One region of the Mesorhizobium sp. WSM4833 genome, then DNA from elsewhere that is predicted to be linked to it. Evidence: riboswitches for the same ligand, from Rfam matches in the RefSeq annotation. Region 1 holds a riboswitch; each other region holds the start of a gene.

The links. Region 1 has a riboswitch for cobalamin ahead of bluB (5,6-dimethylbenzimidazole synthase). Riboswitches for the same ligand answer to the same signal wherever they lie in the genome.
Region 2: another riboswitch for cobalamin. It lies ahead of AC0L2D_RS01655 (DUF1636 family protein); the one in region 1 lies ahead of bluB (5,6-dimethylbenzimidazole synthase).
Region 3: another riboswitch for cobalamin. It lies ahead of AC0L2D_RS13065 (ABC transporter ATP-binding protein); the one in region 1 lies ahead of bluB (5,6-dimethylbenzimidazole synthase).
Region 4: another riboswitch for cobalamin. It lies ahead of metE (5-methyltetrahydropteroyltriglutamate--homocysteine S-methyltransferase); the one in region 1 lies ahead of bluB (5,6-dimethylbenzimidazole synthase).

The regions. Positions count from the first base shown of each region.
Region 1 is NZ_JBVVQG010000015.1:133,574-141,521, reverse strand. It holds gene AC0L2D_RS25990 (TetR/AcrR family transcriptional regulator) at 1-108, shown strand, start outside; gene AC0L2D_RS25985 (hypothetical protein) at 397-1,380, shown strand; partial or broken gene bluB (5,6-dimethylbenzimidazole synthase) at 1,503-2,120, opposite strand; cobalamin riboswitch at 2,232-2,411, opposite strand; gene AC0L2D_RS25975 (histone deacetylase family protein) at 2,533-3,459, shown strand; gene AC0L2D_RS25970 (exodeoxyribonuclease VII small subunit) at 3,463-3,714, shown strand; gene AC0L2D_RS25965 (DUF2277 domain-containing protein) at 3,825-4,091, shown strand; gene AC0L2D_RS25960 (pirin family protein) at 4,131-5,051, shown strand; gene dxs (1-deoxy-D-xylulose-5-phosphate synthase) at 5,194-7,107, shown strand; gene AC0L2D_RS25950 (hypothetical protein) at 7,256-7,549, shown strand; gene AC0L2D_RS25945 (GNAT family N-acetyltransferase) at 7,638-7,948, opposite strand, start outside.
Region 2 is NZ_JBVVQG010000001.1:321,485-329,432, reverse strand. It holds gene cobN (cobaltochelatase subunit CobN) at 1-671, opposite strand, end outside; gene cobW (cobalamin biosynthesis protein CobW) at 690-1,727, opposite strand; gene AC0L2D_RS01655 (DUF1636 family protein) at 1,730-2,158, opposite strand; cobalamin riboswitch at 2,198-2,401, opposite strand; gene AC0L2D_RS01650 (winged helix-turn-helix domain-containing protein) at 2,432-3,631, opposite strand; gene AC0L2D_RS01645 (NADH-quinone oxidoreductase subunit A) at 3,963-4,328, shown strand; gene AC0L2D_RS01640 (NuoB/complex I 20 kDa subunit family protein) at 4,319-4,900, shown strand; gene AC0L2D_RS01635 (NADH-quinone oxidoreductase subunit C) at 4,905-5,507, shown strand; gene AC0L2D_RS01630 (NADH-quinone oxidoreductase subunit D) at 5,508-6,698, shown strand; gene AC0L2D_RS01625 (NADH-quinone oxidoreductase subunit E) at 6,699-7,948, shown strand, end outside.
Region 3 is NZ_JBVVQG010000006.1:2,744-10,691, forward strand. It holds gene AC0L2D_RS13045 (MFS transporter) at 31-1,218, shown strand; gene AC0L2D_RS13050 (D-arabinono-1,4-lactone oxidase) at 1,231-2,508, shown strand; gene AC0L2D_RS13055 (alanine racemase) at 2,508-3,647, shown strand; gene AC0L2D_RS13060 (AraC family transcriptional regulator) at 3,653-4,486, opposite strand; cobalamin riboswitch at 4,722-4,928, shown strand; gene AC0L2D_RS13065 (ABC transporter ATP-binding protein) at 5,094-5,882, shown strand; gene AC0L2D_RS13070 (ABC transporter substrate-binding protein) at 5,932-6,879, shown strand; gene AC0L2D_RS13075 (FecCD family ABC transporter permease) at 6,909-7,895, shown strand; gene AC0L2D_RS13080 (phosphatidate cytidylyltransferase) at 7,921-7,948, opposite strand, start outside.
Region 4 is NZ_JBVVQG010000020.1:20,294-28,241, forward strand. It holds gene AC0L2D_RS28380 (cytochrome-c peroxidase) at 1-942, shown strand, start outside; gene tdh (L-threonine 3-dehydrogenase) at 1,164-2,198, opposite strand; gene metE (5-methyltetrahydropteroyltriglutamate--homocysteine S-methyltransferase) at 2,860-5,205, opposite strand; cobalamin riboswitch at 5,322-5,520, opposite strand; gene AC0L2D_RS28395 (adenosine kinase) at 5,908-6,900, opposite strand; gene metK (methionine adenosyltransferase) at 7,007-7,948, opposite strand, start outside.

The sequences.
Region 1 (7,948 bases):
CGGATCGCCAATTCGGACGACCCCGAAGCGACGTCCAAGAAGGTGGTGACGGCGTTCAAGCAACTGCTCGAAGGCCTGCTCAAGAAGCCGGATCCGCAGTCGAATTGAGTTCCCACCGGAGCTTTCGTGCCGGCATCTGTTCCCGATAGGAATTTTTTCTTGACACCTGCCCTCAGCTAAGGTACATATTCGTCCATGGTGCTGATTTGCGCCGGTGACCCGCCGCACAGGCGGGTTTTTCGTTTGATGCTCCGTCAGACAACGCGCCGGCGAAAGGCTGCGAAAGAAAACCGTTGCCCCGAATTCGTCGCGCTTCGGCGTCAGGGGCCGGCAATTGACAATCGCCGGGTTGAGTTCATCCTCTTCCACCATCTCTGAGGCGGAGATTCGGGGCACATGTGGGATTTCGAGATCGGCCGGTCGGTGTCCATCATGATGCGGACCTGGCCGTTCATCGTCTTTCGTATGATCGTCTATTTCGGCATCACGCTGGCCTACATCATGGCGACCGGCACCGGTGCCTCGGTCGGCTATGGTGTCGGCCATATCTCCACCGATCCCGATGGGCCCATGTCCTTTGCCCTGTGGGGCGGCGTGGTCGGGTTTGGCATCGTCTCGATCGCGGTCTACTGGATCCGCGAATACATCCTCTATATCGTCAAGGCCGGCCACATCGCCGTCATGGTTCATCTGATCGACGGCCGCGACATTCCCGGCGGTCAGGACCAGATCGCCTACGCCAGGGATGTCGTGACCCAGCGTTTTGCCGAGGCCAATATCCTTTTCGTCGTCGACCAACTCGTCAAGGGTGCCATCCGCGCCATCACCGGCCTGCTCGGCGGTATCGCCGCCTTCCTGCCGATACCGGGCCTGAGCGGCCTGGTCTCCTTCATCAACACGGTGATCCGCCTGTCGCTGACCTATGTCGACGAGATCATCCTCGGCTACAACATCCGCATCAATTCAGCCTCACCCTTCGAGACGGCGCGCCAAGGCGTCGTGCTCTATGCCCAGAACGGCAAGGTCATGGTCAAGAACGCCGTCTGGCTGGCGGTCATCATGTGGGGCGTGTCGTTCGTCATCTTTCTGATGATGCTGGCGCCTGCCGGCGCCATTCTGTTCCTGATGCCCGGCCAGCTCGCCGGCTGGGCCTTCGTGCTCGCCATCGTCTTCGCCTGGGCGTTCAAGGCGGCCTTCATCGAGCCTTTCGCCATCGCTTGCCTGATGCAGGTCTATTTCAAGACCATCGCGGGCCAGATGCCGGATCCGGCCTGGGACGCCCGGTTGGCCGAGGCGTCGTCGAAGTTCAGGGAGCTCAAGGACAAGGCGCTCGCCTCCTTCGGCGGTTCGCGCTGGGGTACGGCCGGCGCCACACCCTGATCGGCCGGGCAGGTGGTGTCTGGTGCGGCAGAAACGGTGTTGAGGCGCGCCACGGTGGACTTCAGCTGTGTCTCGCCTTGCCCGGAAAACGTCTCGCTCATGATCAGTTCCGGCAGCGGCAGCCGCCGTCCCCAACCATGCGTTTCAAGGTCCGGTTTGGAAGCGAACTCGGAAACACGGCCGACGCAGAGATAGGCGATTGGCGTTACGTGATCCGGAATGGCCAACAGCCGCTTCAGCGCCTCAGCCTCGATGATGCTCACCCAGCCGACGCCAACGCCCTCGGCACGCGCGGCCAGCCAGAAATTCTGCACTGCGCAGACGGTGCTGTAGAGATCCATCTCCGGATTGTGCCAGCGTCCCAGCGGCGAACCTTTCGAGCGCTGCCGGTCGCAAGTGATGCAGATGTTGAGCGCGCTTTCGCAGATGCCTTCCAGCTTGAGCTTGCGGTACAGCGCCTGTTTTTCCGCCTCGATCGCCGGCAGTTCCTGCTCGCGCGCGGCCAGGAACAGGTCGCGCACCCTTTCGCGTCGCTCGATGTCACGAATGACAATGAAATTCCATGGCTGCATGAAGCCGACCGATGGCGCGTGATGGGCGGCAAGCAGCAGCCGCGCCAGCACGTCGTCATCGATCGCGGTGGGCAGGAAATGGCTGCGCACGTCGCGCCGCGTGAACATGGCGCGATAGACCGCATCGCGCGCATTCTGGTCAAATCCATCGTCAATGGCAGCGGTCATATGTTCCGGCATCGCTTGTCCCCTTGCGATTGCAGATTCAAAACGGTCAGAGCGTACGTTGTGCGTCCAAATGGACGCACGTCGCTCTGATGTCATCCGCCTGACCATGCGGATGACGATGCCTGCCAGGCCGGTCTTCTGGCTTGGGATCAACCCGCGTCCGGTGCCTTCCCGTCATCGACAGTGGCATTTACCGGCGCGGTCCCCCTCACAGCGTTGGGCACGCCACGGAATTCAACCGTGTTCCCGATTCTCCCGCTTGCGGCGGGCACCAGGCAGTGCCAAGGACTTTACGCCGAAGCGCCGGCGAGGCCAATGCCTGCGGCGACACGAATGGACGCAGGCGCGATTTTCCCCAGTCATCGGCCGGCCGTGCATGGCCTTTGTCGATCCGGGTCACTAGATTAGGACGATGACCACCCGTCTCTACACGCATCCGATCTTCCTCGAGCATCTCACGCCGCCCGGACATCCCGAGCGGCCCGACCGCCTGCGTGCCATCGAGCGCGTGCTCGATGAGGAAGCCTTTGCCGGGCTCGATCGTATCCAGGCGCCGGAAGGCGACGAGGCCACCATCCTCTACGCGCATCCCGCCGATTTCGTCGCCCGCGTGCGCGCCGCCATTCCCGACGAGGGGATTGCCCGCATCGATGCCGACACCACTGCCAGTCCGAAGAGCTGGCAAGCGGCGATCACCGCGATCGGCGCCGCCAACGCCGCCGTCGATGATGTCTTTTCGGGCCGCGCCGACAACGTCTTCGTCGCCGCCCGGCCGCCCGGCCATCATGCCGAAAAGACCACGGCCATGGGCTTCTGCCTGTTCAACACGGCGGCGATCGCGGCGCGTTATGCGCAGAAGAAACACGGTGTCGAGCGCGTTGCCATCGTCGACTGGGACGTGCATCACGGCAATGGCACGCAGGATATTTTCTGGGACGATCCCTCGGTGCTCTATTGCTCGACACACCAGATGCCGCTTTATCCCGGCACCGGAGCGAAGACCGAAACGGGCGCCGGCAACATCGTCAACGCACCGCTGGCGCCGCAGACCGGCAGCGAAGTGTTTCGCGATGCCTTCCTGTCGCGCGTCCTGCCCGCGCTCGACAATTTCGCGCCCGACCTGATCATCATTTCGGCCGGGTTCGACGCGCACCACCGCGATCCGCTGGCCGAGATCAATCTGACCGAGGATGATTTCGATTGGGCGACCGGCCAGTTGATGCAGCGCGCGGCACGCCACAGCGGCAACCGGCTCGTCAGCCTGCTCGAGGGCGGCTACGATCTGCAGGGATTGGCATTTTCGGTCGCCGCCCATGTCGGGCGACTGATGAAAGGATGAATGATGGCTGGTGAGACCAACGAAGACGTCAAGGCGATGAGCTTCGAGCAGGCACTCGATGCGCTGGAGAAGATCGTCGATGATCTGGAGCGTGGCGACGTGCCGCTCGACCAGTCGATCAGGATCTATGAACGTGGCGAGGCGCTGAAGGCGCATTGCGACCGGCTGCTGAAGGCCGCCGAGGACAAGGTCGAGAAGATCAGGCTGTCGCGCGACGGCAAGCCGGTTGGAACGGAGCCCCTCGACGCGGATTGAGGCCGGTCCGAACGATGGCCTCGCCTCACCGGTTTTTGGACATGATCATGATCGAGGCTATAACTCGTTGCGATTGAAACAGCTCAAGGACAAGAGGAGATACGGAAGCGATGTGCAGAAACATCAAGACCCTGTTCAATTTTGATCCGCCGGCAACCAATGACGAGGTGCGCGACGCGGCCCTTCAGTTCGTCCGCAAGCTGAGCGGAACGACGCGACCCTCGAAGCAGAACCAGCACGCCTTCGATCATGCCGTCGACGCCATCGCGGCCTCGGCGCGCGAACTGCTCGATTCCCTGGAAACCCATCAGCATCCGCGCAATCGCGAAGAGGTGGCGGCCAAGCTGCGGGCAAAGGCGGCCATCCGCTTTGCCTGATGCGGCCAGGCGGCCTTCGACCACCGACAAGGAGAGTCCATGAGCTTCTTCCCCGGGAAAGACCCTGAGGTGGGCGATGCGTTCGCCAGCGATCAGATCGAATTGATGGTCGTTCCGAACGCCAAGGACATCGGTGGTTTTCAGGTGCGCCGTGCCCTGCCAACGGCAAAAAGGCGGTTGGTCGGTCCGTTCATCTTCTTCGACCGCATGGGTCCCGCGATCCTGCGGGCCGGCCAGGCGCTGGACGTCCGTCCGCATCCGCATATCGGACTGTCGACGGTCACCTATCTGTTCGACGGCAAGATCCGGCACCGCGACTCCCTCGGCACCGAAATGGTCATTCAGCCCGGCGACGTGAATTTGATGACCGCCGGCCGCGGCATCGTCCATTCGGAGCGTACGCCGGAGGAACTGCGTGGCGCGCCGATGTCGGTATCCGGCCTGCAGACATGGCTGGCGCTGCCGGACGACAAGGAAGAGGTGGCTCCTGTGTTCGAGAACACAGGAGCGGTCAGGCTTCCCGAGATTGATGCCGAAGGCGTCAACGGGCGCCTCATCATCGGCGATTTCCAAGGATTACGGTCCCCGGTCAGGGCCGATTCGGAGACGCTCTACGCCGACCTGCGCCTGGCGCCCGGCGCCAGCGTGAAAATCCCTGCCGATGCGGAAGAGCGCGCCATTTACACGCTGGAAGGCGAGGTCTCGATTTCGGGCGATGTGTTCCCAGCCGAACGGCTGCTGGTGTTCCGTCCCGGTGACGAGATCGTCGTGTCGTCGCAGACCGGGGCGCATTTCATGCTGTTCGGCGGCGCCTCTCTTGGTTCGAAGCGTTACATCTGGTGGAATTTCGTCTCGTCGTCGAAAGAGCGTATCGAACAGGCGAAAGAGGAATGGAAGACAGGCCGCTTCGACATCGTTCCAGGAGACGAGGAAGAGTTCATTCCGCTGCCGGAAAGCTGATGCCTGTCGCCCAAAGTGGCCCGGTTTTGGGGAAACGACCTGCATAGAAGCAAAAGACCACAGTCTGATCCGCGTCACTGACACGCATTTACTTTCGCCGGCCGGCGGCCTATTTCGCCCATCAACCGAAAGCCTGAGCACCGTGAACGCAACGCCGCATACGCCGCTTCTCGACAAGGCCCGCATCCCGGCCGACCTGCGCATGCTTGCCGAGAGTGAGCTGCCGCAACTGGCGTCCGAGCTTCGCGCCGAACTGGTCGACGCGGTATCCCGCACGGGTGGTCATCTGGGCGCCGGCCTTGGCGTGGTCGAGCTGACGGTGGCGCTGCACTATGTCTTCAACACCCCGGACGACCGGCTGATCTGGGATGTCGGCCACCAGGCCTATCCGCACAAGATCCTGACCGGCCGCCGCGACCGTATCCGCACGCTGCGCCAGGAAGGCGGCCTATCCGGCTTCACCCGCCGCGCCGAGAGCGAGTACGATCCATTCGGCGCTGCCCACTCCTCGACATCGATATCGGCCGGCCTCGGCATGGCCGCGGCCCGCGATCTCTCCGGCGGCCGCAACAATGTCATCGCCGTCATCGGCGACGGCGCCATGTCTGCCGGCATGGCCTACGAGGCGATGAACAATGCCGGCGCGCTCGATGCACGGCTGATCGTCATTCTCAACGACAACGACATGTCGATCGCGCCGCCAACCGGCGCCATGAGCGCCTATCTGGCGCGGCTGGCCTCCGGCAAGGCCTATATCGGCCTGCGCGATTTCGGCAAAAAACTGACGTCTTATCTCGGCAAGCGTGCGGATCGTGCGATCACAAGGGCGGTCGAGCATGCACGCGGCTACGTCACCGGCGGCACGCTGTTCGAGGAACTCGGCTTCTATCACATCGGCCCGATCGACGGCCACAATCTGGAGCATCTGATCCCGGTCCTGAAAAATGTCCGAGACAATGGCGAAGGCCCGGTGCTCATCCATGTCGTCACCCAGAAGGGCAAGGGCTATGCGCCGGCGGAAGCCGCCGCCGACAAATATCACGGCGTCAACAAGTTCGACGTCATCACCGGCGCGCAGGCCAAGGCGCCGGCCAACGCACCGGCCTACACCAAGGTGTTCGCCGAAAGCCTGGTCCAGGAGGGCCGCGAGGACGACCGCATCGTCGCCGTCACCGCAGCCATGCCGAGCGGTACCGGCCTCGACCTGTTCGGCGAAGCGTTCCCGTCGAGGACCTTCGATGTCGGCATCGCCGAACAGCACGCGGTGACCTTCGCCGCCGGCCTCGCCACCGAAGGCTACAAGCCGTTCGCGGCCATCTATTCCACCTTCCTGCAGCGCGCCTACGACCAGGTCGTCCACGACGTCGCCATCCAGAAATTACCGGTGCGCTTTCCCATCGACCGCGCCGGCTTCGTCGGCGCCGATGGCGCCACCCATTGCGGCGCCTTCGACACCACCTTCCTGGCGACACTGCCGGGCTTCGTGGTGATGGCGGCGGCCGACGAGGCGGAGCTGCGCCACATGGTACGCACCGCGGCAAGCTATGATGACGGCCCGATCGCCTTTCGCTATCCGCGCGGCAATGGCGTCGGCGTCGACATGCCGGAGCGTGGCTCCGTGCTCGAAATCGGCAAGGGCCGCATCGTCAGGGAGGGCACCAAGGTAGCATTGCTGTCGTTCGGCACACGGCTGCAGGATTGCCTGATCGCCGCCGAGGAGCTAGGGGCTGCCGGGCTCTCCACCACGGTCGCCGACGCCCGTTTCGCCAAGCCGCTCGACGAGGATCTGATCCGGCGGCTGGCCCGCTCGCATGAGGTTCTGGTGACGGTGGAGGAGGGCGCCGTCGGCGGCTTCGCCAGCCATGTGCTGCAGTTCCTCGCCCATGAAGGCCTGCTGGAAAGCGGCCTGAAGGTGCGCCCGCTGGTGCTGCCCGACGCGTTCACCGACCACGCCAAGCCGGAAAAGATGTATGCCGATGCCGGGCTCGATGCTGCCGGCATCGTGCGCACCGTGTTCGTCGCGCTCGGGCATACGGTTCGCGCCCAGCGCGCCTGAATCAAAGTCTCAGTGACTTGAATCAGTTTGCCGGCCAACGTTCTTAACGCGTTGTTTACGCTGCCGTTTGGCGCTTTGCTTACCGTGTCTCTTGGCCGTTTTTCAACCGCGCCCTGCTAGATCGTGATCAGGCAGGGAGACAGCAACAATGAAAACGCTTCTGTGCGGCGCAGCGCTTTGCGGCGTCGTCGTCGCGCCGGCCACAGCCGAAACGCGCTATGATCGCAGCCTCGAAAAGGCGGCCATGGGCATCGTCGCCGGCAAGATGGGCGACATCCGCGGCGGCTTTTCCTTCAAGCAGGTGCCGCAACTGGTGGTTCTGCCGGCCCCCGTTCCCGCACCTGCGGTTGCCATCGAGCCTTCACGCGAGCAAGCGTCGGGAGGGCGTGCGGATGGGTTGTCTCCGGCCGTCGAGCGCCCGGTTTCGCGAAGCGTATTCTGAGCTAGAGACCAGCAAGCCCTGATCGGGATTGCCCGATCGTTTCATCGTGCTTTGCCGCTGTGCGGGTGATCTAAAGGCGTCGGCACTGCTACTCCGCCGCCACCAGCTCCGCTTGTTGCGCCGGTTTCTCGGGGCGCCAGGATTGCGCCGCGTGGCGGGCGCGGTCTGCCAGGGCGGCAAGGCGTCCGCGCAGGTTTCGTCCACCCACCACTGACGACAAGATCACCGAATGCGTCGCAAAGCGGCGCTTGAAATCCTCGCCGCCGCAGAGAAAATCGATCGTGGTCAAGCCCCTGTCGAACGACCACTGGATGTAATCCATCATCAAGACCATGCCCGGCGAGGCCCGTTCGAAGGCCGGATCATAGGTGGTGACGAAAGCCATCATCGTTCCATGCT
Region 2 (7,948 bases), on a different contig from region 1:
GCATCGATGGGCGCGACATCGGCGGCCAGCAGCATCGAGCGATAGAACAGGATGGGGATGATAGGAGCGTTGACGTTGTAAGCGCCAGCATTCGATAAGTCCCGCTTCTCCACAACTCCACTTCCAGGCACGTAAAAACCAGCTTTCGGCACCACCACCGGGCCGATAACTTCCGCATCCGACCCCGCCAGCCGCGCCAATTTCCGCACCAGTGCGCTCATATTCGCCGGGCCGCCCTCGCGGAAATAGTCGAGCAGGCCGTCCAACTCCTCGCGCGGCAGCGTCGAGGCTTCGATCAGGCGCAGATCCTCGTCGCGGCATTCACCGGGCAGCAGCGCCAGTTTTATGCCGCGTTCGCGGGCGGTCGAGGCAAGCTGGTCGCAGCCGTAGCGCCACCAGTCATAGCCGCCGAGGATGCGCACGAGGATGATCTTGGCATGGCGGGCGACGCTGTCGACCCAGAGGTCGACGGACATGGGATGGCGCAGGTCGCGCAGTGCGGCCAGCCGCATCGAGGGCAGGCGGTCGGCGTCGGCCTTCCACGCTGCCGCCAGTCCGGCGAGGTCGCTGTCGGTGAAGGACAGCGCCACGATATCCGCCGGCGTCTGCCGCAGATCGACCGGCTCGGCGAGGTCGTCGAGCGAGGCGGATGTCGTGGTGAGGATGTGCATCGCGACCCGTGTCCGAAATCAGCCGGCGAGTATACGCTCGATCGCCGGACGGTTCAGCCGCTTCAGGCCGATGACGACGAGGCGCGAACGGCGGTCATCCTCAGCGGTCCAGGCACGGTCATAGTAATGATTGACGCGCGGCCCGACGGCCTGCAGCAACAGCCGCATCGGCTTGCCGCCGACCTCGACGAAGCCTTTTACACGCAGCACGTTCTCTTCTTCTGCGACCGTGGCGACGCGTTTTGCCAGTTCATCGGGATTGGCGACCGAGGCTATGTCGACAATGAAGGTGTCGAAGTCGTCATGCTCGTGGTCGAAGGCGCCGTCATGATGGGATTTGCGGTTCTCGATGTCGTCCTCGACGGCGAGACCGAGCCCGAGCAGCACGGAGGGATCGACCTTGCCATGCGAGGTCGGCACGATCTTCACTGCGCGGGCGGAGTGTTCGCCAATGATGGCATTGGCGCGGGCGGTGCCGGCGGCGTCCATCAGGTCGCTCTTCGACAGGATGATCAGGTCGGCGCAGGCGATCTGGTCCTCGAACAGTTCTTCCACCGGATCGTCGTGGTCGAGCGTCTCGTCCCCGGCGCGCTGCGCCTGGAGGGCCTCCATGTCGTTGGCGACGCGGCCTTCGGCCAATGCCGGCCCGTCGACCACGGCGATGACGCCATCGACGGTCACCCGGCTTTTCACGCTCGGCCACTGAAAGGCCTGGACCAGCGGCTTGGGCAGTGCCAGGCCCGAGGTTTCGATCAGGATATGGTCGACCTTCGGCGTCAGCGACAGGATTTGGTCGAGCGCCGGGACGAAATCATCGGCGACAGTGCAGCAGATACAGCCATTGGCCAGTTCGACGATGTTTTCCTCCGGACAGGTATCGATGCCGCAACCTTGGAGAATCTCGCCGTCGATGCCGATGTCGCCGAATTCGTTGACGATGATGGCAATGCGCTTGCCGCCGGCGTTTTCCAGGAGATGGCGGACCAGCGTCGTCTTGCCGGCGCCGAGGAAGCCAGTGACGACGGTGCAGGGAACGCGGGATACGGAAGTGGTCATGGTCAATCCTTCAGCATGTCGATGGGTGGAATGCGGGCCACGAGGCCGCGCTTGAGGCTATCGGGGCGGCCACGCCACGGGATCAGGCCATCTTTCGAGGTGGCGAAGAGCTTTGCGCCTGTCACGAGGTCGGCGCCGCTGGTCGCGGTCAGGTCGCCGAAGACATAGCTCCAGCAGCCGTCGCGCAGGATCGCGGCGCTGAGGCGCCGCTTGCAATTGCCAAGGCATTCGACGCTGCGGATGCGGATATCGTCGCCAGCGGCGGCGCGGCGCGTGTCGTCCGTCAGCAACTCGCCGGCGCGGGGATGAGCGTCGGAGCCGGTCTCATTGCGGCAGGAGCCGCAGACGATGATGGTGACGCCGGCCAAGGCATCATCATGGCCGGACGAAATATCCGCTGTGCCAGCCGAAAAACTGCTGTCGTGGTCCAAAGATCGGGCTCCTTGCCCGGAAACCCGCCGGGCGATCGGATTCTACAGTCGCAGACGGCAGGTCTCCTGGCTCGCGAGTCATCGCCTTGGGTAGCCGCCTTCCCGGGAATTCCCAGTGGTTTTCGGCCTTGGCTCTTCGCTTACAGTTGCGGGGACAGCCGCGGATTTGGGATTTTGCCCCGCACCGCATTCCCTCTTAGCCCTTGCCGTTGCGGGCAAGGGACCATCTGGAACCGGATTTAGGCTTTTGCGGGCGGCGGTGTCAACGCGAGCTTACGACACGGCTATGTCGGCCAGCGCCGGCCCCAAATCCCCGGCAGGCGTCACTTCGATGCGTTCGAGCCCGAGCCAACCTTGCATCAGCTTCAATTCCTCGAACAGCTCCGCAGCGGTTTCAGGCGGCGCACCGGGCTCCGCATAGGCTGCATGGACGCGCAGTATGCTGGCCGGGCGATCGGCCTTGAGGTCGACGCGTGCCACGATCCTGTCGCCGAGCAGGAACGGCAGGACATAATAGCCATACTGCCGCTTGTCGGCAGGTGTGTAGATCTCGATGCGGTAGTGGAAATCGAACAGCCGCTCGGTGCGCGAGCGCTCGAAGACGACCGGATCGAAGGGTGCCAGCAAGGCGCGGGCCTCGACTTTGCGCGGCAGACGGGCGTCCCGGTGAAGATAGGCCGGCTTGTCCCAGCCTTCGACACGCACCGGCAGCAACTCGCCCGTTTCAACCAGTTCCTCCAACCGGCCTTTCATATCGGCCGGCGACAGGCGGAAATAATCGCGCAAATCGCCTGAAGTCGCCACGCCGTGGGCGCGGGCGGAAATGCGCAGCAATTCGCGGTGCGCGTCCTCAGGCGTCGGCACCGGCAGATCGAGGATCGCCTGCGGCAGCACGCGCTCGGGCAGGTCATAGAAGCGCTCGAAACCGCGGCGGTGCGCCGTGGTGATGCGGCCGGCCCAGAACAGCCATTCGAAGGCGTGTTTGGCATGGCTCCAGCCCCACCAGCCGCCCGAACCTTTCTGGCCCTCCAGCGCGGAAGCGGCGATCGGGCCGCGTTCGGCGACCTCGCGGTAGATCTCTTCGATGTAGGCGGCGTGCTCGCGGCCCCATTTGGCGAGACCCAGATACATTTCCTCGCCCCGCTCGGCGCGCTGCATGCGCCAGCGCATCAGCGGGTATGTCTCGACCGGCAGGAAGGAGGCCTCGTGCGCCCAATATTCGAAAACCATGCGCTTGCGCGTCACGGCCGCGTTGTCGAGCAGAGCGAGCGGGTAGGGGCCAAGGCGCGAATAAAGCGGCATATAATGAGCGCGCACCACCGCGCTGACGGAATCGATCTGCAATAGGCCGGTGCGGGAGAGCGTGCGGGCAAAATGCCGGCGGTCGGGCGTGCCGGTCGGGCGAGGATCGAGGAACCCCTGGGCGGCAAGGGCGATGCGCCGGGCCATCGGGAGCGAGATCTTTTCCTTCATGCAGGTATCACTTTGACGTGTTTTGACCGAGGGTCGAATGGCTGATTCCAACCCATGCTAGCAGGGTTTTGGCGGCATCCATGTCAGGAGAGAAAAGTGGAGTAAAAAGCGAAGGAAATCAAACAGGAGCGGATCGGACCAGTTTGCCGCGATATGCCGTCCAGGTCGATGTTTTGAACAAGGTTTGACTTGCTTCGCTGGAAGTGCTGCGCTAACCCTCGCCGCGTTGCAGCATAGGCCCTTAAAACGGTTCAGCGGTTAAACTGTCACGCTTCCGCATTAGGGTCCGGTGCTGTAATCAACGTGGATTGGCGCCAACGGAAAGCCGAGCATGAACGCACTCTTGAGCTCATACCTGCCCATCGTCCTGTTCATAGGCGTGGCGCTGGTTGTCGGCCTGGCGCTGCTGGCCGCGCCCTTCCTGGTGGCCTACCGCAATCCCGATCCCGAAAAGCTTTCCGCCTACGAGTGCGGTTTCAACTCGTTCGACGACGCCCGCATGAAGTTCGACATCCGTTTCTACCTGGTGTCGATCCTGTTCATCATCTTCGACCTGGAAGTAGCCTTCCTGTTTCCGTGGGCGGTGTCGTTTTCGAAGATCGGAATGCTCGGTTTCTGGTCGATGATGGTTTTTTTGGCGGTGCTGACCATCGGCTTTGCCTATGAATGGAAAAAAGGAGCGCTGGAATGGGATTGAACGACAGTTCAGGCACCCTCGTCGCGCCGAAGCCCAAGGGCATCATCGATCCCAACACCGGCAGGCCGGTGGGGGAGGACGATCCCTTCTTCCTCGAGATCAACAATGAGTTGGCCGACAAGGGCTTTCTGGTCACTTCGACCGAGGCGCTCATCACCTGGGCGCGCAGCGGGTCGCTGATGTTCATGACGTTCGGCCTCGCCTGCTGCGCGGTCGAGATGATCCACACCTCGATGCCGCGCTATGATTCGGAGCGGTTCGGTGTCGCGCCACGCGCGTCTCCGCGCCAGTCCGACATCATGATCGTCGCCGGCACGCTGACCAACAAGATGGCGCCGGCGCTGCGCAAGGTCTACGACCAGATGCCGGAGCCGCGCTACGTCATCTCGATGGGCTCCTGCGCCAATGGCGGCGGCTATTACCACTATTCCTATTCGGTGGTGCGCGGCTGCGACCGCATCGTGCCGGTCGACATCTATGTGCCCGGCTGCCCGCCGAGCGCCGAAGCGCTGCTCTACGGCATTCTTCTCCTGCAGAAGAAGATCCGCCGCACCGGCACGATCGAACGGTAAATCCATGACCGCATCCCTGAGCGAACTGTCGAACTATCTCGGCGAGAAGCTGATCGGCCGCGTGAACGAGGCTGATATCGCCTATGGCGAACTCACCATCCATGTCGAGCCGCGCGATCTGGTCGAGGTGATGACCTTCCTGCGCGACGACGCGCGCTGCCAGTTCATCTCGATCATCGATGTCTGCGGCGCCGACTATCCGTCGCGGGCCAAGCGTTTCGACGTCGTCTATCACCTGTTGTCGCCGAAGCAGAATGTGCGCGTCCGCGTCAAGGTGCAGGCCGACGAGGAAACCATGGTGCCGTCGATCACCGGCGTCTATCCCGGCGCCGACTGGTTCGAACGCGAGACGTACGATCTCTACGGCGTTTTGTTCTCAGGCCATCCCGACCTGCGCCGCCTGCTGACCGACTATGGCTTCGAAGGCCATCCCTTGCGCAAGGATTTCCCGCTGACCGGCTTCGTCGAGGTGCGCTACGACGACGAGGCCAAGCGCGTTATCTATGAGCCGGTCGAGCTCAAGCAGGAATTCCGCAATTTCGATTTTCTGTCCCCGTGGGAAGGTACGGATTACGTGCTGCCGGGTGACGAGAAGGCAAAGCAGTAAATGGCTGAAACCTCCGTCCGCAACTTCAACATCAATTTCGGCCCGCAACACCCCGCGGCGCACGGCGTTTTGCGCCTTGTGCTGGAGCTGGACGGCGAAGTCGTCGATCGCGTCGATCCGCATATCGGACTGCTGCATCGCGGTACCGAAAAGCTGATCGAAGCCAAAACCTATCTGCAGGCGGTGCCCTATCTCGACCGGCTCGACTATTGCGCGCCGATGAACCAGGAACATGCCTTTGCGCTGGCCGCCGAGCGTCTGCTCGGCATCGAGGTGCCGAAGCGTGGCCAGGTGATCCGCGTTCTCTACAGCGAGATCGGTCGCATCATGTCGCACATCCTCAATGTGACGACGCAGGCGATGGACGTCGGTGCGCTGACGCCGCCGCTGTGGGGCTTCGTCGAACGCGAAAAGCTGATGGTGTTCTATGAGCGCGCCTCCGGTTCGCGCATGCATGCCGCTTATTTTCGGCCCGGCGGCGTCCATCAGGACCTGCCGCGTCAACTGGTCGAGGACATCGGCAAGTGGATCGACCCGTTCCTGAAGTCGATCGACGACCTCGACCGGCTGCTGACCGGCAACCGCATCTTCAAGCAGCGCAATGTCGATATCGGCATCGTCTCGCTGGCGGATGCCTGGGCCTGGGGTTTTTCGGGCGTGATGGTGCGTGGCTCGGGTGCAGCCTGGGATCTGCGCAAGTCGCAACCCTATGAATGCTATTCGGAGATGGATTTCGACATTCCGATCGGCAAGAACGGCGACTGCTTCGACCGCTACCTCGTGCGCATGGAAGAAATGCGCCAGTCGGCGAAGATCATGCGCCAGTGCGTCGACCTTTTGCTCGGCAAGGAGAGCACCGGCCCGGTGTCGAACCTCGATGGCAAGGTGGTGCCGCCCAAGCGCCAGGCGATGAAGCGCTCGATGGAAGCGCTGATCCATCACTTCAAGCTCTACACCGAGGGTTATCGCGTGCCGGCCGGCGAGGTTTACGCCGCTGTCGAGGCGCCGAAGGGCGAATTCGGCGTCTATCTGGTTTCCGACGGCTCCAACAAGCCCTACCGCTGCAAGCTGCGCGCGCCGGGTTTCGCGCATCTGCAGGCGATGGATTTCCTCTGCCGCGGCCACATGCTGGCCGACGTCACCGCCGTTCTCGGCTCCCTCGACATCGTGTTTGGTGAGGTCGATCGCTAAATGTCAGTCCGCCGTCTCGCAGAAGCCAGCGTCCAGCCAGCATCCTTCGCCTTCAACCGGGCGAATGCCGCGGCTGCGAAGCAATGGATCAAGAAGTACCCGAAGGGCCGTGAACAGTCGGCCATCATCCCGCTTCTGATGATAGCACAGGAGCAGGAAGGCTGGGTGACGAAGGCGGCGATCGAGACGATCTCCGACATGCTCGGCATGCCGCGCATCCGCGGGCTGGAAGTCGCGACCTTCTACACGCAGTACCAGTTGAATCCGGTCGGCACGCGTGCGCACATCCAGGTCTGCGGCACCACGCCCTGCATGCTGCGCGGTTCGGAAGCGCTGATGGATGTCTGCCGCTCCAAAATCCATCACGACCAGTTCCACACCAACGACAAGGGAACCTTGTCCTGGGAAGAGGTGGAATGCCTCGGTGCCTGCGTCAACGCGCCGATGGTGATGATCTTCAAGGACACGTTCGAGGATCTGACGCCGGAACGCCTGGCTGAAATCATCGATCTCTATGACGCCGGCAAGGGTGCTGCGGTGGAACCGGGGCCGCAGAACGGCCGCACCGGCTCGGAGCCGGCCTCCGGCCTCACCACGCTGAAGAGCGAAAAGGCGATCCTCAAGTCGACCCGCGACAGGGAAGCCAGGGAGGCGGCCAAGGCCGCCAGGGCGGCACCCGACGCGATCGTCGCAGCGCCGGTGCCGGCGCCGGCCGCGGCCCCTGTCGCACCGTCCAACACCAGCAAGCCGAAGACCGACGCCCCTGAAACCAGCCCGGCGTTGAAGACGCCTTCAAAAACCAAGGTCGCGCCGGCGGTTGAAAAGGCGGCGAGTGTTGCCGCTCCACTGCATTCGGCCGCCAATGCCAACAAGGCAGACTCCAAAGTCGAGCAGGTTTCCAAGCAGCGCAGTGGCCCCATCACCAAGGCCGAGCCGGCCTCCGCCTTCAAGGCGCCAGAGGTCAAGGTACCGGCCGCCAAGCCGGCCAAACCGTCGCTCGGGGACAAGAACCGCCCGGCCGGCATCGACAGGCCGGCACAGGTCGATGACCTCAAACTGATCTCCGGCGTCGGCCCCAAGATCGAGGGCATCCTGCATACGCTGGGCATCTTTACCTTCGCGCAGGTCGCGTCGTGGAAGAAGGCCGAACGCGAGTGGGTGGATGGCTATCTCTCTTTCCAGGGCCGCATCGATCGCGACGACTGGGTCAAGCAGGCCAAGGCGCTCGCCAAGGGTGGCGTCGCCGAATA
Region 3 (7,948 bases), on a different contig from region 1:
GCCGCGCGGCAAGGACGTTGGGAGGCGCCTTTGGCTTCGACAGATATCGGCCACGCAGGCAGTGGCGACTGGCTGGTCGGCAATCCGACCGGCTGGCAGCTCGCCTCGGCCCTGTGGATCGGTTCGGTCGGCCTGCTCATCCTCGGCCTGCAGCCGGTGCTGCTCGGAGCTCTCTACACCGAAGGCCATGTCAGCGGCGACGAACTGGCGCTGGTCGCCACCGCCGAGATGATCGCCATTGCCATCGGTTCGGCCGTCGTGGCGATGCTGCTTTCGGCCCACAATATGCGCTGGAAAAGTGCCGTCCTTCTGCTGCTGCTGGCGCTGGCCAATGTGTGGACGGCCTATGCCGCGAGCGCCAACATGCTGATTGCGGCCCGCGCCCTTGCCGGGCTCGCCGAGGGCGGTCTGGTCGCCATCGCCACCGAACTGATCGCCCGCTCGCGGCGCGCCGAGCGCATCGGCGGCTATTTCGTCACCATGCAGACGCTGGCGCAATGCGCGCTCGCCCTGTTGCTGGCGCTCTATGTCATTCCGGCCGCAGGGTCGGAGGGTGGCTTCATCGTTCTTGCCGTCGTCTGCGTCGTGTCGCTGGCGGTCGCTTTCACCGTGCCCGGTGACTATGCCGACCTGCCCAAGGAAGAGAATCTGGCCAATGTGCTGACGGTTCCCTCGATGACCGCGCTGCTGTCGGTCTTCTGCTACTTCATGTTCTTCGGCGCGGTCTGGGCCTTCCTGGAGCCGCTAGGCGCGCAATACGGCATCGATGGCCGTACCGTCGGCCTGATCGTCTCGGCCAGCCTCGCGGTGCAGGTCCTGGGGGCGATGACGGCGACCGCGTTCGAGGCGCGCATCGATTATCGCCTTGCCATCGCGGCGATCGGCGTCGTGGCGCTTGTCAGTTCCCTGGTTCTTGCCAGCAGCCCCGGCCTGACGACGTTCTGGGTCGCTGCCCTGGCCATGGGCTTTATCCTGCTGTTCATCGTGCCCTACCAGATCCGTCTGGCGATCACCGCCGACGAGACGCGCACCGCCGTGCTGCTGGTGCCGGCAGCCCAACTGTTCGGCCTGGCGATCGGGCCGATTGCGGCGTCGCTGCTCATCGATGGCAAGGATTTCCGGCCGGTGCCGGAATTCGCCGCCGCCAGCGCGGTGGCAAGCGTGGCGCTGCTCGGTCTCTTCGTTCTTGTGTCACGTCGCCGTCGTGCGGTTGCCTGAGCGGGGAGCGCCATGTCGAACACTTGGAGCAACTGGTCGGGCTTCGTAAGTGCCGAGCCCAAGCTGATCGCCAGCCCCGGCGATGCCGGTGAACTCGGTGATCTCGTCCGGAGCGCGCCTGGCCCGGTGCGCGTTGCCGGCGCCGGTCATTCCTTCACACCGCTGGTGAAATCGCAGGGCACGATCCTGTCCCTGGAGAGACTGGAAGGGCTGGTCTCGCACGACGCGCAAAAACATCAGGCGCGGGTGCGGGCAGGGACCCGGCTCGGCCCGCTCATGCACATCCTGCAAGGCATTGGCCAGGGCCTGCCCAACATGGGCGATATCGACCGCCAGGCGATCGGCGGCGCGCTGGGCACAGCCACGCACGGCTCGGGACCGACGCTCGGCGCCTATCACACGCAGCTGGAGACGGTGCAGATCGTCGACGGGCTTGGCAAGGTCCGCGACTTCAAGCGGGCAGGGGATCGGGACATGATCCACGCCATCGGTGTTGCGCTCGGCGCTTTCGGCGTGCTCACCGAAGTGACGCTGAACAACATCGCGACCTACCGGTTGCGCCGCCGCAAATATGTGCTGCCGATCACCGAGATGCTGCGTGATTTCGAGGCGATGATGGCCGCGCATCGCTCGGCCGAATTCTACTACATTCCGTTTTCCGGCTATGCGCAGTTCATCGCCAGCGATTTCAGCGATGCCGCACCCACCACGCGGCCGCCGGAAGAGGACGAGGCGGGTTTGAGGACACTGCGCAGGCTGCGCACTTCACTTGCCTGGCTGCCATCGCTGCGTGGCCGCCTGATCCGATCGGCGGCCGCCAAATTTCCCGCCGAGGACTACGTGCAGGACTGGCTCAACGTCTATGCCAGCGACCGGCAGACCAAGTTCAACGAGATGGAATATCATTTGCCGTTCGAGGAAGGGCCGAAGGCGCTGGCCGAGATCATCGAGCTGACCGAGAAGCGTTTTCCCGAGGTCTATTTCCCGATGGAGGTGCGCTCGGTCGCGCCCGATCAGTTCTGGCTATCGCCCTTCTACAACAGGCCGACCTGCTCCATCGCCATCCACCACGATGCCGCGAACGATCCTTTGCCGTTCATGCGGGCGGCAGAGCCGATCTTCCGCAGACATGGCGGCCGGCCGCATTGGGGCAAGATGCACAGCCTGAAAGCGGCGGAGCTGAAAAAGCTCTACCCGCGCTGGGATGATGCCATGGCGGTGCGCCGCGACATCGATCCGGAAAACCGCTTCGTGTCGCCCTACATGGCCGGCCTGTTCGGCATCGAATGATGAGCACCTATTTTTCCACCCTCTCGGATGCGCTGAAGACCGCCGGCATCTTCCGACCCTGCCTGCTGCTCGACCGCGATCGGCTGGACGGAAACATTGCCCTGGTAAAAGGGAGGCTGGATCCCGGCCTGGCCGTGCGGCTGGTCGACAAATCGCTCGCCTGCCTGCCGCTGCTTGCGCATATAGGCAAGGCGCTTCGCCATGAGCGCTTCATGACCTTCCACCCGCCGATCAGCGAGGCGGTGCTGAAGGCGTTTCCGGATGCCGATCTGCTCTACGGCAAGCCGATGCCGATCGGTGCGGCAAGGGCTGCGCTGGTGAAGGATGATGCCGACTGGTCGCGTGTCTGCTGGCTGATCGACAGCGAGGAGAGACTGGCGGAATACGGTGCTCTCGCTGACGAACTCGGCATCGGCCTGCGCATCGCTTTCGAGATCGATGTCGGGCTGCATCGCGGCGGCTTTGCTGATCCCGCGGCCTTGTCGAAGGCGTTGAGCGCGTTGCCGGCCCGGCTGCATTGCGAAGGCGTCATGGCCTACGAGGCGCATGCGCCGCTCATTCCCGGCCTTTTCGGCGGACCGGCAAAGGCATTGGCGGAGGCGTCGGCGCAGGCTGCGGCGTTCGTCGCCTGTCTCGGCGCCGACCAGCGCCGTATCCTCAACATCGGCGGCAGCAAGACCGCACTGCTTCATCGTGGCGGCGCGGCCAATGAAGTGTCGATGGGCTCGGCCTTCGTGCTGCCCAGCGACTTCGATACGCCAGGCCTCGACGGCTTCCAGCCGGCGGCTTTCATCGCTACGCCGATCCTGAAAGTGGTCGAGCCGATGCTGCCTGGCCCGCCGGCCGTCACCCGCCTGCTGCAGGCGCTCGGCCGCTTCCCGCGCAAGGGCTGCTATCTCTATGGCGGCAAGTGGATGGCCGAGCCGGTCTTCCCCCAAGGCATGAAGACGAACGGCCTGCTCGGCCTGTCCTCCAACCAGCAATTCATGGGCTTGCCTGCCGATGCGACCGCAAGGCCAGGCGACTACGCGTTTCTAAGGCCGACGCAGAGCGAGGCCGTGCTGCAGCAATTCGGGTCGATCGCCGTGTTTTCCGGCGGAAAGGTCATCGATCGCTGGCCGGCGCTGCCGATGGCGTGATCGAGCTACCCCTTCACCGGTACCCAGATCTCCAGCCCGCCATTGCCGCTGTGGGCATCGAACTCCGGTCCATAGCGCTCGAATTCCGGTGCATCCGCGATTTCGTGACCGGAGTCGGGCAGCCAACTGTTCCAGATCGTGTTGATCGTCCGGCGGATGGATGAGATGTGCTCGCGGTGCGAGAACACCGCATATTTCTGCGCCGGCACCCGCACCCGATAGAAGTCCTTCGGCAGATCCGCAAAGCCGGACACTTCGACGCCGACGACATAGTCGAAATTGCCCGCGTCGTCGCCGTTAAGGCACACGCCGTAGAAAACGCCTGAGATCTCGCCGGGGATGTTGCCGATATAGGGTGCAAAACGCTGCCACTGCATCGGAATCCCGGCGCTGGTTTCACAGCTGTAGCGTTCGCCGAGGCCGGCGATCAGGAACGGCCGGCTGGTCTCGAAGCGCGGTGGTTCGAGATTGGTGAGGAAGGACTGGTCCATCAGGATCGGCTCCACGAGGTCGAGGTTGTTGGTCGAGCCTTGCGCGCGCACCAGTTCCGGCGTGGTGCCGAACTGATCGCGGAAGGCACGGGTGAACGCCTCATGCGAGTTGTAGCCGGCGTCGAGCGCGACGGCGAGGATGTCGGGCGCTCCGCCGGCCAGCTTGCGCGCCGCCTCGGTCAGCCGGCGTGAGCGCATGTAACCCATCACCGAGCGGCCGGTTGCGGCGCCGAAGGCGCGCGTCACATGAAAACGCGACACGCCGCTGCTTTGCGCGACATCGTCAAGCGAGATCGCCTCCGGCAGATGGCTCTCGACGAACCACAGCGCTTTCTCGGTCGGGTTCATGGGGCTCCTTTTCGCATTGGCCGGATCATCTTGGCGTTTCCTGGCGCGGCCAGTTTGATCGAAATTGCGCATTCCGTGCAATCTGCGCCGATCCCATGGGCTTTCGCTTGACAGCGGGCCGCGTCATCTCCTAAGAATGTTATGTTATTACATAAAGTGAGCGTGCAATGCCTGTTTCCGTTAGCTGGCCCACCACTTCGTCCGAGAAATCCATTGCGAAGCGTTTGGTGGAAATCTACGCTGAAGTGGTGATGGTCCCCGAGCCGAAAGGCGAGGGGTGAAAAGGGAACACGGTGAGGCCTGTTCAGGTCGAGGCCGTGGCTGCCCCCGCAACTGTAAGCGGCTAGCAAAATCCGTGAATGCCACTGGCCGGCAAGGCTGGGAAGGCAGGATGGCGCAACGACCCGCGAGCCAGGAGACCTGCCATCACTGAGTTGACCGGACGGGGTGTGCCGGGAGGAAACGCGAGTCCCGGTCTTGTCGGCCGCTTCGCCAGCTTCCTTCCGTCGCCAGTTTTGGAAAGTGACGGAAAGTTGGACGGCTCCATCGATCATCGCATCACCATGCGCACGCTTTGCCGTCCCCGCAATCCGGCGGGCTGCAGCCGATGAGCGCAGCGCTTCTCGAAGCCCATGACCTCTGTGCCATGGCGAATGGGCGGAATCTGGTCCAGGCGGTCAGCTTCTCGGTGGCCGCTGGCGATCGCCTTGCCATCATCGGTCCCAACGGCGCCGGCAAGACGACGCTGCTGCGCATGCTGTCGGGCATGCTGCGGCCAAGTTCCGGCGAGGTGAAGCTTGGCGGGCGGCGGCTGGACAGGATTTCGGCCGCCGAGCGGGCGCTGCATATCGCCGTTGTCGGCCAGACCGACCAGCCCGATCCACGGCTGGCGGTGATCGATTATGTCGAGCTTGGCCGGGTCCCGCACGCCGGACTGAGGCGCAGGCGCGAGGAACGCGACATTGTCGTCGATGCGCTGCGCCGGACCGGCCTGCTGCCGCTGCTTGGCCGCACCGTCGGCTCGCTGTCGGGCGGCGAGCGCCAGCGCGCCCAACTGGCGCGCGCCATCGCCCAGCAGCCCAAAATCCTGTTCCTCGACGAACCGACCAACCATCTGGACCCGCGCGCCCGCGGCGAACTGCTCGACCTCGTGGCAGGCTTTGAGATGACGGTGATCGCGGTGCTGCACGATCTGGCGCTGGTAGCACCCTTCGCCACCAGGGTGGCGGTGATGAACCATGCCCGTCTGCAAGCGCTCGCCGCACCGCGCGAAGCGCTGGCCCAACAGCTGATCCGCGAGATTTTCGGCATCGATGTGCTGCGCCTGCGCCATCCGACCGAGGATCGAGAGTTGACGGTGTTCGAGGTTCCGAACCGTGCCGCGCCGCCGTCGTGATTGAAGCCGTTCCATAGTCGACCCGATCCCACCCACAAGGAGCATACCCGTGAAACGCCTCGCTTTTTCGCTTGCCGTCTCGCTGCTGACCTCGACCGCCTTCGCCTTCCCGGTAACCGTCGACAGCTGCGGCAAGCCGCTGACCTTCGACGCGCCGCCGAAGCGCGCTGTCATCCATGATCTGAACATGGCCGAGATGGCTTTCGCGCTGAAATTGCAGCCGTCAATCGTCGGCCTGACGGGCATCACCGGATGGTACAAGGTCGGTTCCGAATTCAAGGCAGAGCAGGGTTCGATCCCGGAGCTGGCGCCGAAATATCCGACGCTCGAAAACCTCGTGGCCGTCGAGCCGGATTTCTTCTTCGCCGGCTGGTACTACGGCATGAAGCCGGGTGGCGAGGTGACGCCCGACACGCTTGCCCCGCACGGCATCAAGACGCTGGTGCTGACGGAAAGCTGCGTCCATCTCGACAAGAGCCGCCCCGCCGCCTCGATGGACCTGCTCTATGGCGACGTCGAAAAGCTGGGCAAGATCTTCGGCAAGGAGACAGAGGCGGAAAAGCTTGTCTCTGGCTGGAAGGCGCAGCTCGCCGACATCACCGCCAAGGTCGGCAGCGCCAAGGGCACGCGGGTGTTCCTCTACGATTCCGGCGAGGACAAGCCGTTCACCGCAGGCAAGTTCGCCATCCCCAGCGCCATGATAACTGCCGCCGGCGGCGACAACATCATGGCTGACATGGACACCAGCTGGGGCAACACAGATTGGGAAACGGTGGCGTCGCGCAATCCGCAATTCCTCATCCTGCTCGATTACCAGGACGGTGGCGGCTACAGGAAGCTGCTCGATTTCCTGAAAGCGCATCCGGCCATGAAGGAGACCGACGCGGTCAAGAACGAGCGCTTCGTCGCCCTCCGCTACGCCGAGCTGACGCCTGGACCCGCCAACATCGAAGCGATCGACAAGATCGCCAAGGCCATGCACCCGGAAGCATTTTGAGCTTGCGCCATCCGGCATTTGCGTTGGCCATGCTGGCGGGAGCGGCGGCGATCGCCGCTCTCGCTCTGCTGTCGATCGCCTATGGCTCGACGCTGATCCCGCTGGCCGACGTTGTAGCAGCGCTTGGCCGCGCAATCGGCTTAGGCGGGCACGACGTGTCCGGGCCGGTCGGCAAGATCGTCGTCGATCTGCGGCTGCCGCGCACGATCCTGGCCATCTGCGTCGGCGCGGGCCTCGGCGTAGTCGGCGCGCTGCTGCAGACAGTGACCCGCAACGATCTCGCCGATCCGTTCCTGTTCGGCCTGTCGTCGGGCGCCGCCGCCGGTGCTGTTTCCGTCATCACCGTCTTCGGCGACAGCTTTGGCATCTGGACGTTGCCGGTCGCGGCCTTCACCGGCGGCATATTGGCCGCCGGCGTCGTCCTGCTGCTGGTCGCGCGGGTGAGGGGCCAAGGGCCGGAGCGGCTGATCCTCGCCGGCCTTGCCGTGTCCTTCATGTTCACCGCCTTGACCAACTACCTGGTCTTTGCCGGCGACCAGCGCGCCGCCCACTCCGTGTTGTTTTGGACGATGGGCGGCCTTGGCCTGGCGCGCTGGGACAATATCTGGTTGGGCGCGCTGGGTGCGGGCACCATTCTGGCTTACGCGCTGTGGAACCACCGCCGGCTCGATGCCTTCTTGGCCGGCGAAAACGCCGCCGAAAGCCTTGGCGTGCCAGTGGCGCGCATGCGCCGAATGACGTTTCTCGTCGCCGCCTTCTCGACGGCGATCCTGGTCTCTGTCGCCGGGGTCATCGGCTTCGTCGGGCTGATGATCCCGCATCTGTCGCGGCCGCTGGCAGGCCCCTTGCATCTGCGCCTGGTTGCCAGCTGCGCCGTCTTCGGCGCGGTGCTTTTGCTGGCCAGCGATCTTCTGGCCCGAACGCTGCTGCCGCCGCAGGAACTGCCGATCGGCATCATCACCAGCTCGGTCGGTGCGTTCTTCGTCGTCACCATGCTGATCCGCAACCGGCTTTGAGCGCGTTTGGCAACCGGTCGCCGGATCACACGGTCCAGAAATAGCGCACGATG
Region 4 (7,948 bases), on a different contig from region 1:
GCCATCTTCAAGCCCTTGCCACCCATGCCGGCGGTCACCAACAACCCGAACACGCCGGAGAAGATTGCCCTCGGCAAGGCCCTGTTCTTCGATCCACGCCTCTCGTCCTCAGGCGTTTTCTCCTGCAACTCGTGCCACAACCTGGCCACCGGGGGCGACGACAATCGTGAAACTTCGATTGGCCATGGTTGGCAGAAGGGGCAGCGCAACGCGCCGACGGTGTTTAACTCTGTCTTCAACAAATCGCAGTTCTGGGACGGTCGCGCCGAAGACCTGAAAGCTCAGGCCAAAGGGCCTGTACAGGCCGGTGCCGAGATGGCCAACACATCGCACCAAGTGCTCGAGACGTTCAAATCGATGCCGCAATATGTGGAGTGGTTCCATTCAGCTTTCCCGCGGGAGGCCGAACCCATCACCTTTGATAACCTAGCCACCGCACTCGCAGATTATGAGGCGACGCTGGTCACGCCGGCCCCCTTCGACGCCTACCTCAATGGCGATGACACCGCCATCGGCCCCGAAGCGAAACAGGGCCTGGCCCTTTTCATCGAAAAGGGCTGCTCGTCCTGCCATTCCGGTGTCAATCTTGGTGGGAATGGTTATTATCCATTCGGCCTCGTTGAGAAGCCTAGCGCCGACATTCTCCCCGAGAACGACAAGGGACGATTTGCCGTCACCAGCGTACCAGAGGATTCCTATGTTTTCCGCGTGCCGTCGCTGCGCAATGTAGCAATCACCGCGCCATACTTTCATTCGGGCAAGGTCTGGGACCTGAGAGAGGCGGTCGCGATCATGGGCACCACCCAGCTTGGCCAAGAGCTGACCCAAATCGAAATCGATCGGATCGTTGCCTACCTTCATTCGCTGACCGGAAAGCGACCGGAGATCACATATCCCATCTTGCCGCCTGAAACGCCCAGGACACCTCGGCCTCGATCCTAGGCATTGGGAAGCAGACGATGGGGCCTGTGAGCATTCCTTAACCGATCTGGGCGAATTGCTACGAGCATCGTCCGATTGGTCCGCCTACGTCGCCGACATTGAGCGGCGCACGTTGGGGAGCAGCCACTGTTTGCACCAGCCATGCTCCCGCGCGGGGAGATCGACGGCAGGCCAGGGTGGTGTCCCGTCACCACCTTCGCAAAATCACGCCGGCCGTCGCCCTACCAGTCCATCACCACCTTGCCCGAACTGCCGCTGAGCATCGCATCGAAGCCGGCTTGGAAATCGTCGATGCCGATGCGGTGCGTGATCAGATCCGAAACATCCAGCGGGCCCTGCACCAGCGCGATCATCTTGTACCAGGTTTCGAACATCTCGCGGCCATAGATGCCCTTGAGATGCAGCATCTTGAAGATGACCTTGTTCCAGTCGATCTCGAAACCGGTCGGCGCGATGCCCAGAATGGCGATCTTGCCGCCATTGTTCATGGCGTCGATCATGTCGCGAAAAGCGGGGGCGGCGCCTGACATTTCGAGGCCGACATCAAAACCCTCGGTCATGCCGAGCGCCGGCATGACGTCGCGCAGTTTTTCCTTCGAGGCGTCGACAACATGCTGGACGCCGAGTTTTTTCGCCAGCGCCAGCCGCACCGGGTTGATGTCGGTGATGACGACTTTTCGCGCGCCCACACATTGCGCCACCAGCGCGCCCATGATCCCGATCGGCCCGGCGCCGGTAACCAGCACGTCCTCGCCGACCAGATCGAAGGAGAGTGCCGTGTGCACGGCATTGCCCAACGGATCGAAGATCGCCGCGATCTCGTCGGGCACATCATCGGGGATCGGCACGACATTGTGCTGCGGGATCGCCAGATACTCACCGAAGGCACCCGGCCGGTTGACGCCGACGCCGAGCGTGTTGCGGCACAGATGCCCTCGCCCGGCGCGACAGTTGCGGCAATGGCCGCAGACGATGTGGCCTTCGCCCGACACGCGCTGGCCGACCTTGTATTCGGTGACCGCTGCGCCGAAATTGGCAACGGTGCCGACGAATTCATGGCCCGTCACCATCGGCACCGGCACCGTCTTTTGCGCCCACTGGTCCCAATTGTAGATGTGCACGTCGGTGCCGCAGATCGCCGTCTTCTTGATCTTGATCAGCACGTCGTTGGGGCCGATCTCCGGCACCGGCACCTCTTCCATCCAGATGCCCGGTTCGGCCTTGGCCTTCACCAGTGCCTTCATCATGTCAGACATCAGGTGCTCCTTACAACTTGGTTGGTTCCACTCCTCCCGACTGCTCGGGTAGCCTGCATGACGGAAAGATAGGCTCGGAGAGCACAGCTGAATTCTTGGACCGATCGTAATGTCCACGGGGGCGTTTGTGTCGAAGCAACACACCACCGCGAGCCGTGCGCGCGTGAAAAGCTCTGTCCTAGCGGAACTTCAGCAGGAGCGGAGCACACGCCGTGCCAGATGCAGCCGGCTTCAATTGAAACGATGAGGAATGGTCGCAGCTTGCGGCTGGGCGGTATGGCTATTTTGTCGATGTCCGCCACATGCGACGCAGTCAAATCGACACCGACGCTCTTGATGGGTCGACCTCGCCGCCGATATCTCGATAGTGCCAGTGCTCAGGCGGCATCTGCAAGCGTTGATCCCTCGCGTCTGTCGGCCGCTGGCCCTGTGAGGCAGAAGCTCACGGACAAAACCGCCTTCCTCCATTTCGAGGCCGAAATCATCCGTCCTCGGACCAGAATCGGCGTCCCAAATCGTGCCCCGCCGCTCAGCCGTCCAGCGGCCTTCGGCTGGACGACAAGGGTGGACTCGCACGCGTCGACCGACGTCTTCGCGGCTTTTCGCTGCCGTCCTTTCTGCCTCAAATTATCCGCGAGGCCCGCGGGTCACATGTTTGCCGTCACAGTGGCCCAGCGGCCTGCGCCTGCACTTTCTCCCGCAGCGCGCAGGCTGCAGCGATCATGTTGATGAGGGCAGGGCGGACCTCTTCCCATTTCCTTGTTTTGAGGCCGCAGTCCGGATTCACCCACAGTTGGCCGTCCGACAGTCGCTCGCGAGCCAGTTGGGCAAGATGCAAGATCTCGCCGATCTCGGGGACACGTGGCGAGTGAATGTCGTAGACGCCGGGACCGATTTCGTTCGGATATTTCGACTTGGTGAAGGCGTCCAGCAGTTCCATTTTGGAGCGCGACGTCTCGATTGAAATCACGTCCGCGTCCAGTTCAGCAATCGAGTCGATGATTTCATTGAACTCCGAATAGCACATGTGGGTGTGAATTTGAGTCGCGTCCTCTACACCCGTCGAGGCGAGCCGGAAGCATTCGACAGCCCAGCCGAGATAATGCTTCCACTCGGACTTCCGCAGGGGCAAGCCTTCGCGAAACGCAGCCTCATCGATCTGGATCACTCTTGCGCCAGCTCTTTCGAGGTCGGCCACTTCATCGCGCATGGCGAGTGCAATCTGGCGGCAGACCTCGGCGCGAGGTACGTCGTCGCGAACAAAAGACCAGTTAAGAATCGTCACTGGGCCCGTGAGCATGCCCTTCACCGGCTTTTTCGTCAGCGACTGGGCAAATTGCCACCAGAGAACCGTCATCGGATTGGGCCGCGATACGTCGCCGAAGATGATGGGAGGGCGCACGAGCCGGGAGCCGTAACTTTGCACCCAGCCATGCTGGGTGAAGGCGAGGCCGGACAACTGCTCGCCGAAATGCTGCACCATGTCGTTTCGTTCGAACTCGCCATGTACCAGCACGTCGAGCCCGATCTCCTCCTGCCAACGGACGGCCCACTCAGTCTCCTTCTTCAGGAAGGTCTGATAGTCGATATAGCTCAGCCGACCCTTCGCATGAGCGGAGCGTGCCCTGCGCACCTCGGGCGTCTGCGGGAAGGACCCGATGGTCGTCGTCGGGAACAACGGCAGGGCGAGCGTGTCAGCCTGGACTCTCGAGCGCTTGGCAAATGCGCTCTTTCGTTGCTTCATGGCGCCGTCAATGCTGCTGACTCGCCCGCGGACGAGCGGATCATGGGCCTTTGTCGACATTGCGCGCGCGGCGGCCGCCTCATCAGAAGCCTTCAGCCCGCCTGTTACGGCCTCCCAGCCTTCGGACAAGGCTTGGGCCAGCACGAGCAGCTCTTCAGTCTTCTGGGCGGCGAATGCCAGCCACGAACGGACGTCTACAACGAGCGCGGTCTCCATCCGCAGGTCCATCGGCACGTGAAGCAGCGAGCAGGAAGGCGCAATTTCGACGCGGTCGAGCGGCCAACCGGCGATGACCGGCTTGATGCGGTCGAGAATGGCGGTCAGGTTCGCGCGCCAGACATTGCGGCCATCGATCAAGCCAAGCGAGAGCACCAGATCCTTCGGTGCGAGCCGACCAATCGTCTCCAATTGCTCGGGAGCGCGCACGAGGTCGAGATGCAGGCCCGCCAGGCCCAGCGAAACCGCGGTCTCGAGATTGTTTCCCAACGGCCCGAAATAGGTAGCCAACATAATTTTCAACTTGGGCGCGGCATTCGACAGCTGGCCGTAGGTGAATTCGAAGGCAGCTCGTTCGTTCGGGTTAAGGTCGAGCACAAGCGCCGGCTCATCAATCTGCACCCAGTCGGCCCCCGAGAGTTCCAGCCTCTGCAGGAGTTGCTCGTAGACGGGCAGCAGCCGCGGTAGCAGCGCTATGGGATTAAAGCCCTGATCGGGAGACTTCGCCAGCTTGAGGAAGGTCACCGGTCCAAGGATGACCGGGCGTGTATGGATGCCGAGCTCTTTTGCCTCCAGAAAGTGATCGACTGGTTTGGTTGACGAGAGGGCGAAGGTCTGATCGTCGCCCAGCTCCGGCACGATGTAGTGGTAGTTCGTGTCGAACCATTTGGTCATTTCCATCGCGGTTACGCGCTGCCCCTGAACTGCATGCCCGTGACTGGCCTGTCCGCAACCCGCGGTATCGCCTTGCGTGCCGCGCGCCATCGCGAAGTAGATGTCGAGCGGGACCTCGCCGCCCGTCCAGCCGTAACGAGCTGGCACGGCGCCGACCATTGCCGCGGTGTCGAGCACATGGTCATAAAGTGAGAAATCGTTCGACGGGATTTTCGACACGCCGCGGTCGTGCTGCTCGCTCCAACTGGCGGCACGCAGTGCCTTCGCCGTCGCCAGAAGGTTGGCAGCAGACGATTTTCCGGACCAGTAGCTTTCGAGAGCGAATTTCAGTTCTCGCCGGCGACCGATACGCGGCACGCCAAGCGTTGCTATGGGAACTTGCTGGGAGACATTCATTCCATACCCCGATGGTTGGGGCGGGGGGCAAGGAAGGCGCTAGCAGGCCGGCATCAACGCCGAGCTGCCGCAGCCACCAGACACCCCGCCTGTGGACGTTGTTTACCGAGGCAGGTCTCCTGGCTCGCGGGTCACAGCCTCTGCCCCGTCTTCCCGGGGCATTCGCCCCAATGACATTGTTGGGTTTGGCTCGCCGCTTACAGTTGCGGGGGCAGCGCCGGCATGTACCGGCTTCCCTCTTAGCTCCGCTACGGCAACGCCTTGCGGAGAACCACGACATGCGAACAATCGCAGCAGCCCAATTTCTTGTCAATTCCGTATAAAGAAATGTTTATGTGTTTATGTGAATTGTTCGCCTGCGGCTTGTTCCACGTCCCATGTCGCCGTAGAGCTGAGCATTCTGCGGCTCCGATGTTTGCAGACTGTGGCTCGCCCCTCGGGCAATCTGCCTCTTGTACGATCCCGTCTCAAAACGACTTCGTCAAAGGGCGCGTGTTGGCCATTCATCATCGGGCGGCAGTACTGGCCCGAAGTGCGCCAATGTTCCTGAGCCTCAACAATCAGAAATTTGGAGAAAAACCGGCATGCTTCTCGGACTGGTACGCGTTCGATTTACACGCGCTTGCCTGGACAGCCTGCAAAAGGGAAAGGTGGGCAATACGTGGCCGAGATGCTGCCCTACAACAACCCCGCCTGCTCAGCCTCGCGGCGCAAATTTTGCCGTGGCCGGGGGCCGATCTGCTGGATCACCAAGCCGGCCGCCAGTGAGCCAAGGTCGCCGCAGGTTTGCAGGTCGCGGCCTTGCGTATAGCCATGCAGGAAGCCGGCGGCATAGAGATCGCCGGCGCCCGTCGTGTCGACCAGTTCCTTGATCGCGGTCGCCTTGATCACCACGGTCTCGTCGCCGCGCACGATGACAGAGCCTTTTTCCGAGCGGGTCACGGCGGCTATCCGGCAATCCTTGCGGATCTGCGCCAGCGCCTCGTCGAACGAGGATGTCTGGTAGAGCGATTTGATCTCGTGGCTGTTGGCAAAGACGATGTCGACCGTGCCCGAACGCATCAGCTCGAGGAATTCGTCGCGGTAGCGGTCGACGCAGAACGAATCCGACAGGGTCATCGACACTTCGCGGCCCGCCGCGTGCGCCAGCTTCGCCGTCTGGCGGATTGCCTCCTTGGCGCGCGGCGGGTCCCACAGATAGCCTTCGAAATAGGTGACCTTGGCGCCAGACGCCTTGTCGGCCTCGACATCCTCAGGGCCAAGCTCGACGCAGGCGCCGAGATAGGTGTTCATCGAGCGCTCGCCGTCGGGCGTGACGAAGATCATCGAGCGCGCCGTCGGCGGCTCACCCTTGAGCGGCGTGGTGTCGAAGGCGACGCCCTGCGCATGGATGTCGTGGGCGTAGATTTCGCCCAGCGCATCGTTGGAGACCTTTCCGAAGAAGGCGGCGCGTCCGCCGAAGGAGGCGACGCCAGCCGCCGTGTTGCCGGCGCTGCCACCCGAGGCCTCGATCGCCGGTCCCATGTGGCTGTAGAGCAGCTCGGCGCGCTTGGTGTCGATGAGGTTCATCGCACCCTTGATGATGCCGTTTGTCTCGAGAAAAGCGTCGTCGCACTGGGCGATGATGTCGACAATGGCATTGCCGATGCAAAGCACGTCATAATCCGGCATCAATGTCTCCGCCTTGGAACCTGCCGGCTTTCTGCCACGCCCGACCGGGTGTTTCTTATGAGTGTGGAATGGGTCGCCCTATGCCGACGCGTCCAATACCGGCGCCTCACGCGGCTGCCGGTCCTGCCTCTCGCAACAGCTCGTCAGCTCTGTCCGTCTTTTCCCAGCTGAACTCCGGCTCTTCGCGGCCGAAGTGTCCGTATGTCGCGGTCTTGCGGTAAATCGGCCGTAAGAGATCAAGCGCCTTAATGATGCCTTTCGGCCGGAGATCGAAAAGCTCAAGGACGGCGCGCTCGATCCTCTTTTCATCAATCTTTGCGGTTCCGAATGTATTGACGAGGACAGAGACCGGCGCGGCGACACCGATCGCGTAAGCAAGCTGAACCTCGCAGACCTCCGCAAGGCCGCTGGCAACGACGTTTTTTGCGACGTGCCGCGCCGCATAGGCGGCCGATCGATCAACCTTCGACGGGTCCTTGCCCGAAAAGGCGCCACCGCCGTGACGCCCCATCCCGCCGTAGGAATCGACGATGATCTTGCGTCCGGTGAGCCCGCAGTCGCCGCGCGGCCCACCGACCACGAACCGGCCTGTTGGATTGACCAGGAACCTTATCCTCGTCGTATCCAGGTCGTCGTGAGGCAAGACCGGCCTTATGATCTCCTCAATGACGCCTTCGCGGACCGTGGCTTGTGAGACCTCCTCGTCATGCTGCGTCGACAGGACTATGGTATCAAGCGCTACCGGGCGCAAACCCTCATAGCGGACGGAGACTTGAGATTTAACGTCCGGGCGAAGCCAGCCAAGGCGTCCGGTTTGGCGCACCTCTGCCTGTTTTTTTGTCAAATCGTGAGCAAGTTGGATTGGCAACGGCATCAATGTTTCGGTCTCGTTGCACGCGTACCCGAACATGAGGCCCTGATCCCCTGCTCCCTGATCGAGATCCTGCCCTCGTCCCTCGTCGACGCCCTGGCTGATGTCGGGCGACTGCTCGGTCAAGGCCAAAATCACGGCGCAACGACGGCCGTCAAAGCCGATCGCATCGTCGTC